Linked DNA regions of Aureispira sp. CCB-E. The protein of the gene in region 1 interacts with the protein of each later gene in a pairwise test. Links are inferred from orthologs where the notes say so. Each region holds a gene or a part of one and is shown in the gene's direction. Other genes may lie near its edges.

Region 1 (8,054 bases):
ATAAATTGCGGATTATTATGGAAAACCAAATTGTTGTCGCTTTAGACATCGGAACTACAAAGATTTGCGCTATGGTAGGGCGCAAGGATAAGCACGGAAAATTAGAAATATTGGGAACTGGTAAAGTAGAATCAGTGGGTGTTCTAAGAGGTGTTGTATCTAATATTGAAAAAACAGTAAAGGCGATTTCAGATGCTATAGCAGAAGCAGAGCGTCGCTCAGGTGTCGAAATAGGTGTGGTAAATGTCGGTATAGCTGGACAACACATCAAGAGTCTTCAGCATAGAGGTATCTTGACAAGACACAGTTTGCACGATGAAATTTCGCAAGATGATATAGATGATTTGATCTCGGATATGTACAAGTTGGTCTTGCCTCCAGGTGATAAAATCATTCACGTAATCCCTCAAGAATATATCGTAGACAACGAGCAAGGTATTGTGGACCCTATTGGTATGTCAGGAATTCGTTTGGAAGCAAATTTCCATATTATTACTGGGCAAACTACAGCTACAAAGAACATTGCTAAATGTGTTCAGAAAGCAGGTCTAGAAATGGCATCTTTGGCATTGGAACCAATTGCTTCTTCTGCTTCTGTGTTAAGCGCAGAAGAAATGGAAGCGGGGGTTGCTTTGGTTGATATAGGAGGAGGAACAACCGACTTAGCGATTTTCCATGAGGGAATCATCCGCCATACTGCTGTAGTGCCTTTGGGAGGAAATATCATTACCAAAGATATTAAAGAGGGGTGTAACGTTATGGGGCAACAAGCCGAGAAGTTGAAAGTGAAATTTGGTGCTGCTATGGCCAATGCCTTGACTGAAAATAGAATTATTACGATTCCTGGTCTAAGAGGACGTTCGCACAAAGAAATCTCTGAAATTAACTTGGCACGCATTATTCAAGCACGTGTGGAAGAAATTTTGGATTTGATTTATTGGGAAATTCGTCGTTCAGGGTACGAGCGTAAGTTGATTGGTGGAATTGTTTTGACAGGGGGTGGTGCCTTGTTGCGCAATATCACGGATTTGGTAGAGTTGCACACAGGAATGTCTGCTCGTATGGGAATCCCTACAGAGCATTTGGCACATGGATATGACAAAGAAATTACAAGCCCAATTTATGCAACAAGCATCGGCTTGATTCTAAATGGATTTGAAGAATTACAAAGAGGTCGTCAATACGAAGCCGATTCAAACTACAGTTCTAATGCGGTTCCTGCTACACACAGCAAACAAACTGTTGAAATAGAGGAAGGGAACAAGTGGTATGAAAAAATCTTCAAACGTACCAAAGAATGGTTTGAAGCAGAACCAGACGGGGACCTTTAAATCGATTGTTTAAAAGACATTATCACGAAACGCCGTTAGAAAAAGGTTCTAAAAAGCTATTTTCTGAGCTTAGAGGTTAATTCATGGTAATGTCTATAAGAATTCTTGATTCTTTAATTGAAAATTCTGTCAAAGAATTTTTATATTTGTAGTTGGCTAGTTTGTAATAATCAAAAATAGCCTTATTTAATGGTTGTTGAATGACATTTTATTGCTTGGCAAAACTAGTTATTCAATAAATTGTTAAAAGAAATTAAAAGCGGAGAGGGTTTGTCCCCATGATCCGTATTTGGCGGAAGCCCTCGAACTTGTAACATAAAGGAAATAGTATGAAATTCGATATACCAGATGATTCAAACCCAATAATCAAAGTAATTGGTGTTGGTGGTGGTGGTAGCAATGCAGTCAACTATATGTACGAGAAGAAAATCGTAGGAGTTGATTTTGCAATTTGTAATACCGATAACCAAGCAATGAATCTTAGTGCAGTGGTTAACAAAATTCAGTTGGGACCTACCCTTACAGAAGGTCGTGGAGCAGGCTCTAAACCGGGTATTGGTAGAGAGTCTTGTATCGAATCTTTGGATGAAGTAAAGCAATACTTTAGTGATGGTACCAAAATGTTGTTTGTAACCGCAGGAATGGGGGGAGGAACAGGAACAGGTGCGGCTCCCGTCATCGCAAAAGCTGCTCAAGAATTGGATATCCTAACCGTAGGAATTGTAACTGTACCCTTTACTTTTGAAGGGCGTCGACGTATGAAACAAGCCATGGAAGGTTTGGCAGAATTGAAGAAAAATGTTGATACGTTAATCGTTATTTCTAATGATAAATTGCGTAAAATTTATGGCAATTTAAACCTTAGCGAAGCTTTCTCTAAAGCAGATGATATCTTGATGACAGCAGCCAAAGGTATTGCCGAAATTATTACAGTACCTGGTTATGTAAACGTTGACTTTGAAGATGTCAATACTGTTATGCGTGACTCTGGAGTAGCGGTAATGGGTACGGCAACCACAGAGGGCGACGATCGTGCTATTCGTGCTGTAGAAGCTGCTTTGCAATCTCCTTTATTGGAAGACAATGACATCAAAGGAGCACAACACATTTTGTTAAATATTACTTCTGGTACCAAGGAAGTAACCATGGATGAGGTTTTCGAAATTACAGAATATGTACAAGAAGAGGCTGGGTATGGAACAGACCTTATTTGGGGAAACTGTTTTGACGAAAGTTTGGGAGAACAAATTTCAGTTACTGTAATTGCTACAGGCTTTGAAACAGGTCAAGATGCCAAGAAAATGACGGCAAGAGAAGAGCGTCCTGTCGAAAAGAAAGTTCGCGTGGCTTTGGACGATGACGAACCAACTACCAAAAAATCAACATCGGGATCTTTTTTTAACAAAGATTTGGATTCGGATCATGGATCTATTGAATTTAACTTTAGTAAAAAAAAACAAAGTAGTGACAAGCCTAAATACTCTATCGAAAAAGAGCCATTTGTAAAGCCTGACACCCAAAAAGAAGAACCTAAAGTTGTCGAAAAATCAGAAACTTTGGAAGAACGTAGACAACGTCTCAAAAATTTGAGCGTAAAACTAAATAATCCTGAAGTGTTGAATGAACTTGAAAATCAACCTGCTTACCTCCGCAAAGGTATTGCACTAGATAATGTTGAGCATTCTTCTGATTCGAATGTGTCTCAATGGACAATTTCTGACGATGATGAACCTGAAGTAAAGGATAATAACTCTTTTTTGCACGATAATGTAGACTAGTTTTAGACAACAATGTCCTTGCTCAAGGGCAAATGCAATATATTAATAAAGATCCATCTTGAATTTTAAATTTAGGATGGATTCTTTCTTTTTATAGAATGCAATCTAACTTTAGTTAAATATTAAGAAAATGTTAAAAAAATACTATCTTGGGTGCCTATAGCATACCTAATGCTATTAAGGTATGGCTTCCAACAATTCAATTTATTGATTAGTAGTTTATTTTTAATAACAACAGTCCGCTAAATACATACTGATAGACCTCCAATAAATCTTATTTGAGTAAATAGACCTAAAAAATAGAGGTGTTTTTACATAATTTGTTCTAAATGCTTAATTTATTTGAGCATAAGTTCATGCTTAATAATTAGTCGTGTGTATTTTGTTTGTTGTTCTTTGACGGTAGCTTTAGGGTAACTGATTTTTGTATTTAGACAAGTGTTAAGTTGCAATTTGAGGATATTGGTTGAAGGGCAAGCAAGGTGAAAATAGTGGATGATTTATAATAATGTATGGCAACATTTAATTATAATAACAAAATTTTTAAGGCAATTGTCAATGATGATAATGGTCATGTGACGAATGCAACAACCTTTTATTATCGCCAACGAGGAAATGTTGTTTGGGGGACTTATGAAGGAGGTGGAATCGAAATAGGAACTATTACGGGCAAGGTTCTAGAAAATGGCAAATTACAATTTCATTATCAACACGTCAGTGTTAAAGGAGAATTGATGACGGGTTATTGTGAATCGACTCCTGAAATGCGCTCGAATGGTAGAATTCGATTGTTTGAAAAGTGGCGTTGGACCAATGGCGATCAATCAGAAGGAATGTCTATTGTAGAGGAAGTTGTTTCGATGGGGTAGGTACTAATTAGCCAATAAAATGGATGTATTGTAAATACCAGACTAAAAAGAGCAAATTAGTGCATAGACTAAGCACAATAACATTTAATCTTGCTCTAAAAGCCTTGAATAAATTAGAAAGAAGGGGGCACTTCAAAAGGCGAAAGGTAGTAGATAATATATAAAATAAAAGGCTTAGTGCGGCATGAACGAATGTAGAAGCAGTAAAAGTATAAATGGTGAAGATAACGATTAGGACGGGAACTAGAACTAAAGTATCAAAGCTAACCGAATGTTCTATTAGCATAATCATAGTAGGGATTGTAATGTAAAACACAGCATTGATGAAAATTAAAAAAACTTGAAGTGTTTTATAAGTAGTGTGTTTTGAAGTTTCTTCAAAGAAATCTAAGGGTTGCACAGTATCAAAAATTAAAAAAAGAATGAATAATAGGGATATTGATAATCTTTAACGAGACTTTAACCTACCTTAAAAATAAGTGCCTTTATTCTGCCCAACGGTAGCTTTCAATTTCAAAACCTGCCAAATCTAAGATTCGATCAACCACTGTTGCAGCTACTTCTTCTAATGTAGTAGGTTTGCTATAAAAAGAAGGAATTGCAGGGCAAATAATCCCACCTGCCTCTGTGATAGTCTTCATATTGTTAATGTGAATAAGACTAAAAGGAGTATCCCTAGGAACAAGAATCAAGCGCCTTCTTTCTTTTAAAATAACATCAGCAGCACGTGTAGTAAGGTCGTTAGAGACTCCTGTAGCGATTCTTGCCAATAAACCCATTGAGCAAGGACAGACAATCATAGTATCGTATTTGGCAGAACCAGAAGCAAAGGGAGCAAAGAAATCATTCTTGGTATAAAAATCAAACGGATATGCATCATAATTAGTATTTTCAAGCTCTAATTTCCAATTTAATTTGGCATTATCACTCATAACAATACCGACTTTTTCTAACTGGTCTTGGAGTGTTACTAGTTTGTCTAACAGAACTTTTGTATAGATAGAACCACTAGACCCACCAACCGCAATTACTATTTTCTTCATTTTTTTATTATTTTTGGAATCGTTTTTGAATTCTATTATGAATACAGCAATTATTGATCTTAGTTCATTTTTAGGAAAAATTTTAAGTAAATTTACTACACTAAAACTTTTCTTAAAAGATTAATAAATAAATCTTAAAGGTAGGAAAATAAGTAACTTCTGATAAGAAATAGAGTTTTATTAGCATGAACTTAAGTAATCGTTCAAAAAAATCAACGAACGACTAATCGAATATAGAATAACTTAAAACTTGATTATTTCGTGACAGGTGGTTCTCTCATGAAAGTTCTTGAATTAGCAAATAAAGTTTTACAAAACTAGCGAGATATGAAAAAGATTTTACTGGGTGTATTGACCTTTTCTTTTTTTATGGCAGCCTACGCCTTTACGACAGCTCCCCATAATACGGCAGGCCATATTGATGGAAAGAATGTGCGGTGGATGACATGGGAAGAAGCCGTTGCCGCAGCGCAAGCAGCTAAAGCTGCAGGCAAGACACCTAAAAAAATATTCGTCGATATTTATACAGATTGGTGTGGTTGGTGCAAAAAAATGGACAAGGAAACATTTGAAAAACCAATGGTTTCTTCTTACCTAAACGAGCATTTTTATCCTGTTAAATTTGATGCAGAGCAAAAAGAATCGATTACCTTTGATGGCAAGACATTTAAATATGTTGCCAATGGGCGTAGAGGCTACCACGAATTAGCAGCAGCCTTGCTCGCTGGAAAGATGAGCTATCCAACAGTTGTATTTTTGAACGAAGATTTTCAACTACTACAGCGTATTCCAGGTTATTTGGATATCCCTACGTTTGATATGATTATGCACTATTTAGCTGAAGAGCATTATACCAAAACACCTTGGGCTGATTTTCAAAAAGCATATAAAAGCCCTCAAAAAATGGTTGCTCCTACCACCAATAACACCAAACACTAATGACCAAAAAGGTTCTTTTAACGGGGGCATCTGGGTTTTTAGGCTTTAATTTTTGCCAACAATTTGCTTCCAAGTATGACTTAGTAGGAACGTATTTTCGAAACCAACCTACAGGTTTAAAAATTAATTGGACAAAAATTAATCTTTTAGATACTCCAGAGATTTCTAAATTGATTGATCGAGAAAAACCAGATATAGTTGTTCATTTGGCAGCAATCGCCAACCCTGCATTTTGTGAGCAACATCCTGCATTAAGCCATCACATTAATGTGTATACCACCGTAGCTATAGCTGAAGCAACTCAACGGGCAAATATTCCAATGATTTTTTCTTCTACAGATTTGGTCTTTAATGGCAACTCAGCTCCTTATTCCGAAGATGACTTTTCTTACCCATTGTCTCAATATGGTTTGCAAAAACAAATGGCAGAAGAAAGTGTGTTAGAAGACTTTGAGCATGTTTTTGTTGCTCGCTTGCCATTGATGTTTGGAACAACACCGAGTTATGCCAGTAATTTTTATACACAAACCCTTGAAAAATTACAAGCAGGAGAAGAAATTAGAGGCTTTGTAGATGAATATAGAACAATGGTTGGTGCGACAACGGCAAGTATGGGCTTGGAAAAACTAATGGTATATGCTTGGGATACCAATCAGCAACAGCACGAAAAAGAACGCTTGTTTCATCTAGGAGGTGGGGAGTCTTGTTCTAGATATGATTTTGCTTTGAAAATGGCAGAACATTTTGCGTTAGACAAGCAATTAATTGTACCAACAATGCAAAAAGAGCTTGATTTGATCCCTGCACGACCACCAGATGTGAGTCTAGATAGCTCATTGGCCAATGAAATATTGGGTTATAAGGTTCCAAGCCTTGATGAACAATTATCCTCTCTCAAGAGTAGTTCATAAATAATGACTTCTATTCATTACTCCGTTGAAACTACGTAGCAGCAGCGTATTTTAGTTTTTTAGCAAGCTGTGGAATGCTTTTTTTCGTTATTAGGATAAAAACACTATCATTGTATTTTATTTTTAACCGTCTACTAAAACCATATAATTAGTGGACGTTTTATTTTTTAACGAACTACTAATATCTATAACGTAGAAGATGAAAAAGCAACATTTATTTTTATTGCTTGCATTCGCTTGTCTGTGGAGTGCTTGTTCAAAGAGTATTTACAATCCTAAATCTCCCAATTATGAACCGATTGTTGAAATGACAACAGAGTATGGAGTGGTAGAAATACAACTTTACTCTAGTACGCCAAAACATAGAGATAACTTTGTCAAGTTGGTCAAAGAAGGTTTTTATGACAGTTTGTTGTTTCATCGGGTGATTAATAATTTTATGATTCAAGGAGGAGACCCCGAATCAAAGGGTGCTGCTGCGGGCGTAATGCTTGGAAATGGAGGTCCCGGCTATACCATTCCTGCTGAGTTTGTTGATTCTTTAGTTCACATCAAAGGAGCTTTGGCTGCTGCTCGAATGGGCGATGGGGTAAATCCTACCAAGGCTTCTTCTGGATCTCAATTTTATTTGGTACAAGGACAAAAAGTGAAACCTGAAATTCTAACTCAAATGGCTGCCCATAGTGGCAAAAAATATACGGAGGCACAAAAGAAAGCTTATGCTGAAATTGGCGGCACACCACACTTGGATGGTAGCTATACTGTATTCGGTCGTGTCATCAAAGGACTAGATGTTATTGATAAAATAGCGGCGGTACAAGTCCGAAATAGTCGTCCTGTTAAGGATGTTATGATGACAATGAAAATCAAAAAAGGGTAATAAATTGTTTACTCAACCCAACTATATTTATAGACACTTTCGTTTAGATAAGTGATTTCATGCAATGAAGTTGTTGAAGAAAAGCTTGCTCTGAAAGGAAATTATAAGCAAAAGGGATTGGATGTGAATAGATTAAATGGATTTTGAAAAACTCAAAAAGCAGTAATTTGATGCCCGTTTAAAATCTTTGTAAACAAAGAAGAAGGCAAATGTTATTGACGACTCTGTTTATTGTATTTCTCTGTTTAGATACTTTCTATTATGGAAATAATTCTATTCTCAAGCAGCTTTCATTAGAATAAG
Region 2 (7,889 bases), 5.2 Mb from region 1 along the record:
TTTGATAAAAATGGCTTTTAGCGTATGTAATGTATCGGAAAATCGAATGTTCAATTCTTTTCCATCCATGCGTTCATTATCCATTTCCCAATGAGAAAATTGGCAACCAAAATAAGGCTTTGCCTTTACTGTAACAGGAAGTTTCTGGAAATAAATGCCTCTGAATTGATGTTGTACATCAACAACTTCATTTAATTCAACGGTACCACAACTGTCTATTTGAACCTTAAAAACGACATCTCTACCATATTGTGGAAAACGTTCTCGCAAAAACGCCCGCATATATTCTGGGCGTTTTTTGACAAATTCTTTCATGCGGTCTACTTCCTTGTACCAACGTTTGGATGTTAGGTCCCAACGCTTCCAATGTCTAGGTAATTCGGGAAGAATCACAGCAGCCATTTCATCAATTCTAGGAATAATACTGGTAGAATCAAAAGTGGTGTTTAAACGATCCAAAAACCTAGAGACAAACTGTGCTTGGAAATTCTTGTTTTGTAGAAGCGAACGCAAATTTAAAGTACTCCAAGGTGGATTGGGCCACCCTGGACCATCTGGGCGCGTATGAAATGCTAAGCTATTGTTTCGGAAGCCATAGCGACCGTAGTGTCCTAGTCCAAAATCTGTGTCAAACAAAATCCAACGCCAACGCCCTCCTTCTTTCATCGGTCGCCAAAACTTGATGTTTCCACCAGCATCTTGGTTATCGATATAAATTTGAAGGATTTCATATTCCATGAAATTTTCTACATCCATTTGGGTATTGATATAATCAAAATTTTCTTGGCTTGCCAAGCTATTATTACGCATAAACAAGCGCATGGCATCATACGTTTTTCTACTACCTGCTTGCACACTTTTGCGATGTTCGACCAAGTTGACACTATCTTTGTGATACCCAAAATTCTCTACTAGATAATGCCGAGTCAATTTTTCTCGAAAGTTATAAATGCCCCAATATTCCCCATTAATAAAAACAATGGCGGGGCGATAAGCTTGTACCTCTAAGCCAATATCTTTTCCAAAACTAGTAATTAAAGCATCTCTAAAGTGAGTCTCCCCAAAATCACTACCAGAATTGCGCAACACCAATCGTTTGTATTTTTTTTGTTTTTTTTCTGGAAAGATACGATGGCGAATATATTTATTGCCATATCTAGATTTGCTAGCATATAGCGAAAAGGACTTTTGAGGAAAAATGCGACTCATACCTCCAAATATTTTGAAGCCAAGATCTCCTTCAAAAACGCGCTCCTTATCGGTTTCAAAAATTTCGATATAACAAGGATATTCTTTTCTAGAGTAATAATTGGCTCCCTTATGCGGGAAACGAGGAGAAGCTTTGGGACCACGTTTGAAGAGCCCTTTGACAGGATCAAAGAGGACGTAGGGTTGGATTGAAAGTGATAAAACAGGCAATGAGATGGAATCTTCCCCGATAAAATAGCTGTTTGTGATTACAACACTTTTTTTGTCATTATTAACTGCCAATGCTTTGATAACAGCAGTAGAATCTACCAGTATAGGTCCTTGATAACGTTTGGACTGTAGACTTGGGCGATTACCATTTGTTGTATAATAAATAGTAGCAGAAGGATTGCTTGCTTTTAACTCAACAGCCATTCCTGTTTTATAAAAACCTGCTTTGGGGGTTGCTTGTAATAACAAAGTATCTTGCCCTTGTAATAGGGAGCTGCTTAAGAAGCCAATTAACAATAAGTAGAATGTTTTCATTTTTCTGTTCAACTAGTTCATTTTTTTTAGAGTCTTTAGACTCTATCATCTTTCTGGTATAAAATGTTTAGTGCTTTTTCAAACATTTTGCTGATTCTTGCCGTAGAAGGAGTTTTCCTAAAACATGTAAAAATACTAAGATTTATTAAAACTATGGATAGGTTCTAATCGATTGTCAAGATTAAATTGAGTATTAGGCTTGTTTCTTGATTAATTGACTATAAGAGCCTGCGATTGAAATTAAAAAACTATGGCATATCCCAACTCAACCGAATTTACCTCTATTAAATCATGGGCCTTAGAAGATCGACCTAGAGAAAAAATGTTGCAACGTGGTCGAAAGCATTTGTCAAATGCAGAACTGATAGCTATTTTATTAGGTTCAGGTTCGGCGTCAGAGTCGGCTGTTGGCTTGGCGCAGCGCATTTTAAACTCTACGAATAACAATCTCAATGAATTGGGCAAGCGAAGCATTGAAGAGTTACAAGGTTTTAAAGGGATTGGTCCTGCTAAGGCAATTACAATTTCTGCTGCCTTAGAATTGGGAATCCGTCGCCAAGCTACTCCTTTGGTTCAAAAACCTAAGATTACTCAAAGTGCAGATGCATACAAGGTTTTAGTGGCAGACTTAATGGATTTGCCGCACGAGGAGTTTGTTGTTTTATTACTTAATCAAGCGAATCGAGTCATCGACCGGATTTACATTAGCGTAGGAGGGGTAGCTGGAACTGTTGTTGATGTCAAAAAAATATACCGTGCTGTGGTTGCCAATCCATTGGTCGCCAGTATTATCTTAGGGCATAACCACCCTTCTGATAACTTGAATCCTAGCAAGGCTGATATTTCGATTACAAAGAAAATTAAGGAAGCAGGACAATATTTAGATATTACAGTTTTGGATCATCTCATTATTGCAGGCAATTCTTATACAAGTCTAGCAGATGAAGGTTTAATATAAAGTTTGTGGCTCATGTGATTGGAGTAAAAGGGAATTGTAGGCATTTTTTGAATCATAGGAAACTATTTATAACCTACATCTATTAATAATAATATCGTACCTTTGCAACTGAAGTGAATTGCAAGAGGAATTAATACAATAAAATGGAAAAGAAAGATATAAGAGAATTAAGCCTAGAAGACTTAGTTCGTTTTTTTGTCGGAATAGGAGAGTCTAAGTTTAGAGCCAAGCAAGTATACGAATGGCTATGGAAAAAAAGTGCCTATTCATTTGACGATATGACAAATCTCTCTAAGAAGTTGAGAGAGAGTTTGAAAGAAGCTTTTGTCATTTTGCCTATTACAGAAGATCTATCTCAAGTAAGTGCTGATGGTACCATCAAGTGTCGATTCAAGCTACACGATGGTCATTTGGTAGAGTCTGTATTAATTCCAGTTCCTGCACAAGATCGATACACGGTTTGTATCTCATCGCAAGTAGGATGTAGTTTAGCTTGCAAGTTTTGTGCAACAGGTCAAATGGATCGGTTGAGAAATTTGACAGCAGCAGAGATTTATGATCAAGTGGTAAAGGTCAATGTAAAATGCCAAGCACATTATAACCACCCGATTACAAATGTGGTATACATGGGAATGGGAGAGCCTTTGTTGGCTTATAAACCAGTGATGAGAAGTGTAGCAATGTTGACTTCAGAAGCTGGGTTGAACATGGCACCTCGCAGAATCACGATAAGTACAGCAGGCATTGCTAAAATGATTAAAAAATTAGCCGATGATGGAACAAGAGTTAATTTAGCGTTGTCTCTACACGCAGCCGATGATGAAAAAAGGAATTCAATTATGGCGATCAATGAGAGTAATAATTTGAAGACATTGACAGAGGCATTGCGTTATTTTTATAATAAAACAAAAGATAGTAAAATAACTTTTGAGTATATTGCTTTTGATGGATTTAATGATACCCTTGACGATGCTAAAAAAATGTTGAAGTTGTGTCGACAAGTACCTACCGTAAAAGTTAACGTCATAGAATACAATCCCGTAAGTGGTGTTGACTTTACGAAGGCAGGAGAAGATAAAATGGAGCAATTTGCTCAATTCTTGAGAAAAAATGGAGTTGCCATTACTTTGCGTCGATCTCGTGGAAAAGATATTGATGCTGCTTGTGGTCAATTAGCCAACAAAGAATAAAAATCAATGATACACTTATTACAATTAGAGTGGAAAAAATTAGCTCCCAATCGTGCTTTTAAGATAGCAGCAGGAATGTACTTTGTTTTGTTGCCGTTGTTATACTTAACCATAAAATCAATGATAAAACCATCGGCAGGTGGTGGCTCTGAAATGGCTATTATACAGTCGTTTTATATTTTTCCGAATATTTGGGATACCGTATCTTATTGGGCAAGTTGGTTGACGTTTTTTCTGTTGATTTACATTTCTATCTGGATGATCACCTCAGAGCATAGTTTCAAGACCATGCGCCAAAATCTAATTACAGGTATGGAGCGTCGATCTTTTCTATTGGGAAAGATTATTATGATGACACTTCTAGCGTTTGTAGCGACAATCTATATGGCTATTGTTGCATTTATTTTTGGTTGGTTAGCAGGCGGCTATGGTAGTCCTTGGGGGCATGAAATAGATGCCATTTGGCGTTTCTTTGTGCAAAATATGTTTTATATGAGCTTTGCTCTAATGTTAGCTGTTATCTTTAAGCGCAGTGGTTTGGCAATGATCATATTTTTTGCTTATGTCCTTATTATAGAGCGTATTATTCGTTATTTAGTGTTTCTAAATCTATTAGATAACCTTTATTGGGGAAGCTACTTTCCAGGAAGTGCGGCTTGGGATGTGGTACCATTTTATATGGCTAAAAAACTGCCTTCTTTTGATCAAGATATTGCAAATATTATATTGCCTTACGATCTAGCGACAGGAATCACAATTGCTTATACAGGTTTGTTTTTGTTGATTGCTTATCGAGTATTTATGTCTAGGGATTTGTAATCGTTGTACCACTACAAATGGTATGAGTTTGTTGATTTTTTAGCTTGATTATTAAAACCAAACTAAAAAATCAACGAAAGATTGACTATATATCGTTATTATTAATTCTTAAAATCAATATAACGCTCGGCGTTGATAGGTTGACCATTAAACCACATCTCAAAGTGAAGGTGCGGTCCTTCCGTCATTTCGCCTGTATTTCCAATAATAGCAATCCCTTCCCCTGCATCAATAATATCGCCTGCTTTTTTTAGTAAAGAAGAATTGTGTTTGTAAAATGAAACCACATTGTTATCGTGTTGAATGGCTAACATATGACCTGTTTCTGCCGACCAAGTTGCAACAATGACGGTTCCTTTTTGAGTTGCTTTGATAACAGCGCCTTTGGGGGCAATGATGTCCGTTCCATAATGACCACGACTAGGAGCAAAAGTATCTGAAACCATCCCTTTGATTGGAGCCATAAAAATCATATTGCTGATATCAGCGTCTGCTTGCAAGGTATTTTCAATCAAATTGCCAAGTTCCGCCTCGTTATCTACACTTTCCATTAGTGCTTTTAGCTCATCTGATTTTTGAGGTACTTCTACATTTTGCCCCGTTTTTTTATTGGCAGGGTCTTCAACACTATCCTCGTATTCAAATTTTTCATAGACTAAATCTTTCACTTTCAAAATGAAAGCATCCCTATCATCAATCGCTTGTTCTAGAGAATCAATTTGAACATAGATTTGACTAATTTGAGAACGAATATTTTGATTGCTTCTTTCTGGCACAATTCGACCTAATGGTGTCAAAACTAAAAGTAAAATAGTGACTAGACTTACAGTCATAATAATTGCTCCAACAGTTGCAGCAACATTAAATGGAAGCAAGCGAAAAGAACGCTCTTCTTGAAAGGTTTCATCGTTCATTAAAACCAGACGGTACTTACCATCAATCCACTTAAACATGAGAATTTTTTATTTTGAACAACTTCTTAACTAAAAGCTTGTTGTTTTACGTTATTATAAATCAATCGTCTGCTTAAAACTCTTTTATAAAGAGGCATATTAGTTAATCAACAGACCACTAAACTTTATGAATAGAGAGGAAACTATAAAATGCATCGATATCTGCAATTCTACATCTACCCCTTTAAATTTTATATACGGATGGCAAAAGTACAAAAAGAATAGGGGGAATTATCACATAAACTCTTACTCTTTCGTTAAAAAATAAGAACAAAGCAGCAAAAGTTAAATAAAGAGCGTATTTTTGTAGATAGTATGTGCTTGTTTTATGTCTACAACAAATATATATCCTTTGATCATTTGGGATCGTAATATTTTGTCGATATCAAAGGTAATAAGACGATAGCTATTTCTAAATTAGGCTATTCTGTTGATGTATATAACAAAATACAAAACAGTTGTATGAATAGAAGAGATAAAAGTTGATGAAACTTTTTATTTTTGATTAACAATGATGCAGATAAAGAAAAAATCAGCAGAGCAAACCATACAACTTTATTGATGATCATCGTTATTAATCAAAAGACAAATTACAAGCGACAAACGCATTGACCCATCATTACAAAAGCAAAACGATTCATTGCATGAAAAGTCTATTTCTATTCTTTGGTAGTATCAGCCTCACCATCATTCTATTGGCAGGATGTGCTAAGCAGAATTTAGCTACCAAACCTTATCATAATTTAACTGGTCGGTATAATGCCTATTATAATGCCAACTTACGTGTTGAAGAGAGTTTTAGTACGCTAAATAGCCAACATAAGGATAATTACAATAAATTATTAGAGATGTATCCTTATGCTGCTGTCACAGATGTTAATGCAGTAAAACAACCATTGGATGAGGCGATTACAAAATGTGCTCGAAATATTAAGTTGCATGAAATTGGTAATTGGACAGATGATAGCTACCATTTGATGGGGCAGGCAGAGTTTTTACAAAAAGAATATGAACGAGCTGCCAATACCTTCAAATATGTTGTAGACAAATATCATCCAGAAAATGTAGAAAGAGAATTAGAGAAACTCAAAAAGAAAAAAAAGAAGAAAAAACGTAGAGGAAAAAAGCGCAAGAAACGCAAGAAAAAGAAACGCAAAAAGAAAAAAAGTACAAAAGGCAAGAAAAAGCCTAACGGTAACTCTGATGATGAGGAAGAAGAAAAACCAATCAAATATGGTTTGAAACACCGCCCTGTACGTTATCAATCAATGCTTTGGTTAGCGAAAACTTATATTGAGCTAGGACAATATGATGATGCAGGGTTCTATTTGCGTCAATTAGAGAACGATAAAAAAGTTCCTAAAAAATTGCGCTCAGAAGTTCACGCTGTAAGTGCTTATAATTGGATTGTTCAAAAAGAGTATGTAAAAGCAATTGAACCCTTGGAAGCTGCTGTTAAGGGAACCAAAAAGAAGACCATCAAAAATCGTTATGTATATATCTTGGGGCAGTTGTATCAAATGCAAAATAACAACCAACTGGCGATGGAAAATTTCCATAAAATATTGCGTTTACGCCCTAGTTATGAAATGGAGTTTAATGCTCGTTTGAATATGGCTATGAATGCTGCTTCTGCCTCTGGCAAAAAAGTAGTCGATCCAGAAATAGCCTTAAAACGTATGTTGCGTGATTCAAAGAATGAAGAATATAAAGATCAAATTTATTTTGCCCTTGCCAAGATTAAATTAAAATCAGGGAATAAAGAAGAAGGAATTTTGGCATTACAACAGTCCTTAAATTACAGTGCTTCAAATACACAACGTGTTGAGGGAGCCTTGTTATTGGCAGAACTATTTTATGAAAAAGATGATTTCGTGAAGTCTTATGCTTACTATGATACGACGATGCAAGCAATGGACAAAAGTGATGAACGCTATGCTTCAACCGAAATGTACAAACGTAGGTTGGAAGGTGTTGCCAAATATGTTGCTATAAAAGAAGACAAGGATAGTATGTTGATTGTAGGGTCTTGGGAGCGAAAACAACAAGAGGCTTGGGCTGTAAAAGGAATGGAAATGGAGGAGTTAAATTCTCAGTTCACTTCTAAAAGTCAAGTAGCCGCTCCTGCTTCTGGTGCTAAAGGATTTAGAAACCGAGAAGGAAGAAGTATGGCTGCTCAACCGATGGATGGTGAGAGACCATTGCCTAGACGCAATAATACACGTTCGGTAGCTG

Evidence for each region. The genes of interacting proteins can lie anywhere in the genome.
Region 2: the proteins of ftsZ (region 1) and rlmN interact in binary tests that used the Escherichia coli proteins (3 or more experiments, as listed by UniProt). The link is inferred for Aureispira sp. CCB-E from one-to-one orthologs.

Annotation. Positions count from the first base shown.
Region 1 is NZ_CP133671.1:6,031,725-6,039,778, reverse strand. The notes cover bases 915-3,884. They hold ftsZ (cell division protein FtsZ), read left to right. Parts: upstream 915-1,660; coding sequence 1,661-3,109; downstream 3,110-3,884. Other genes in these bases: QP953_RS23495 (N-acetylglutamate synthase), read left to right, coding at 3,622-3,884; ftsA (cell division protein FtsA), read left to right, coding at 915-1,331. Outside these bases: more of ftsA, read left to right, coding at 18-914; more of QP953_RS23495, read left to right, coding at 3,885-3,978; QP953_RS23490 (UbiX family flavin prenyltransferase), read right to left, coding at 4,464-5,021; QP953_RS23485 (DUF255 domain-containing protein), read left to right, coding at 5,349-5,960; QP953_RS23480 (SDR family oxidoreductase), read left to right, coding at 5,960-6,871; QP953_RS23475 (peptidylprolyl isomerase), read left to right, coding at 7,071-7,751. UniProt on the Escherichia coli protein: Essential cell division protein that forms a contractile ring structure (Z ring) at the future cell division site. The regulation of the ring assembly controls the timing and the location of cell division.
Region 2 is NZ_CP133671.1:850,064-857,952, forward strand. What follows is about bases 2,054-4,858. They hold rlmN (23S rRNA (adenine(2503)-C(2))-methyltransferase RlmN), read left to right. Parts: upstream 2,054-2,835; coding sequence 2,836-3,882; downstream 3,883-4,858. Other genes in these bases: radC (RadC family protein), read left to right, coding at 2,054-2,692; QP953_RS03365 (ABC transporter permease), read left to right, coding at 3,889-4,701; QP953_RS03370 (M23 family metallopeptidase), read right to left, coding at 4,803-4,858. Outside these bases: QP953_RS03350 (CotH kinase family protein), read right to left, coding at 1-1,734; more of radC, read left to right, coding at 1,985-2,053; more of QP953_RS03370, read right to left, coding at 4,859-5,654; QP953_RS03375 (tetratricopeptide repeat protein), read left to right, coding at 6,299-7,889.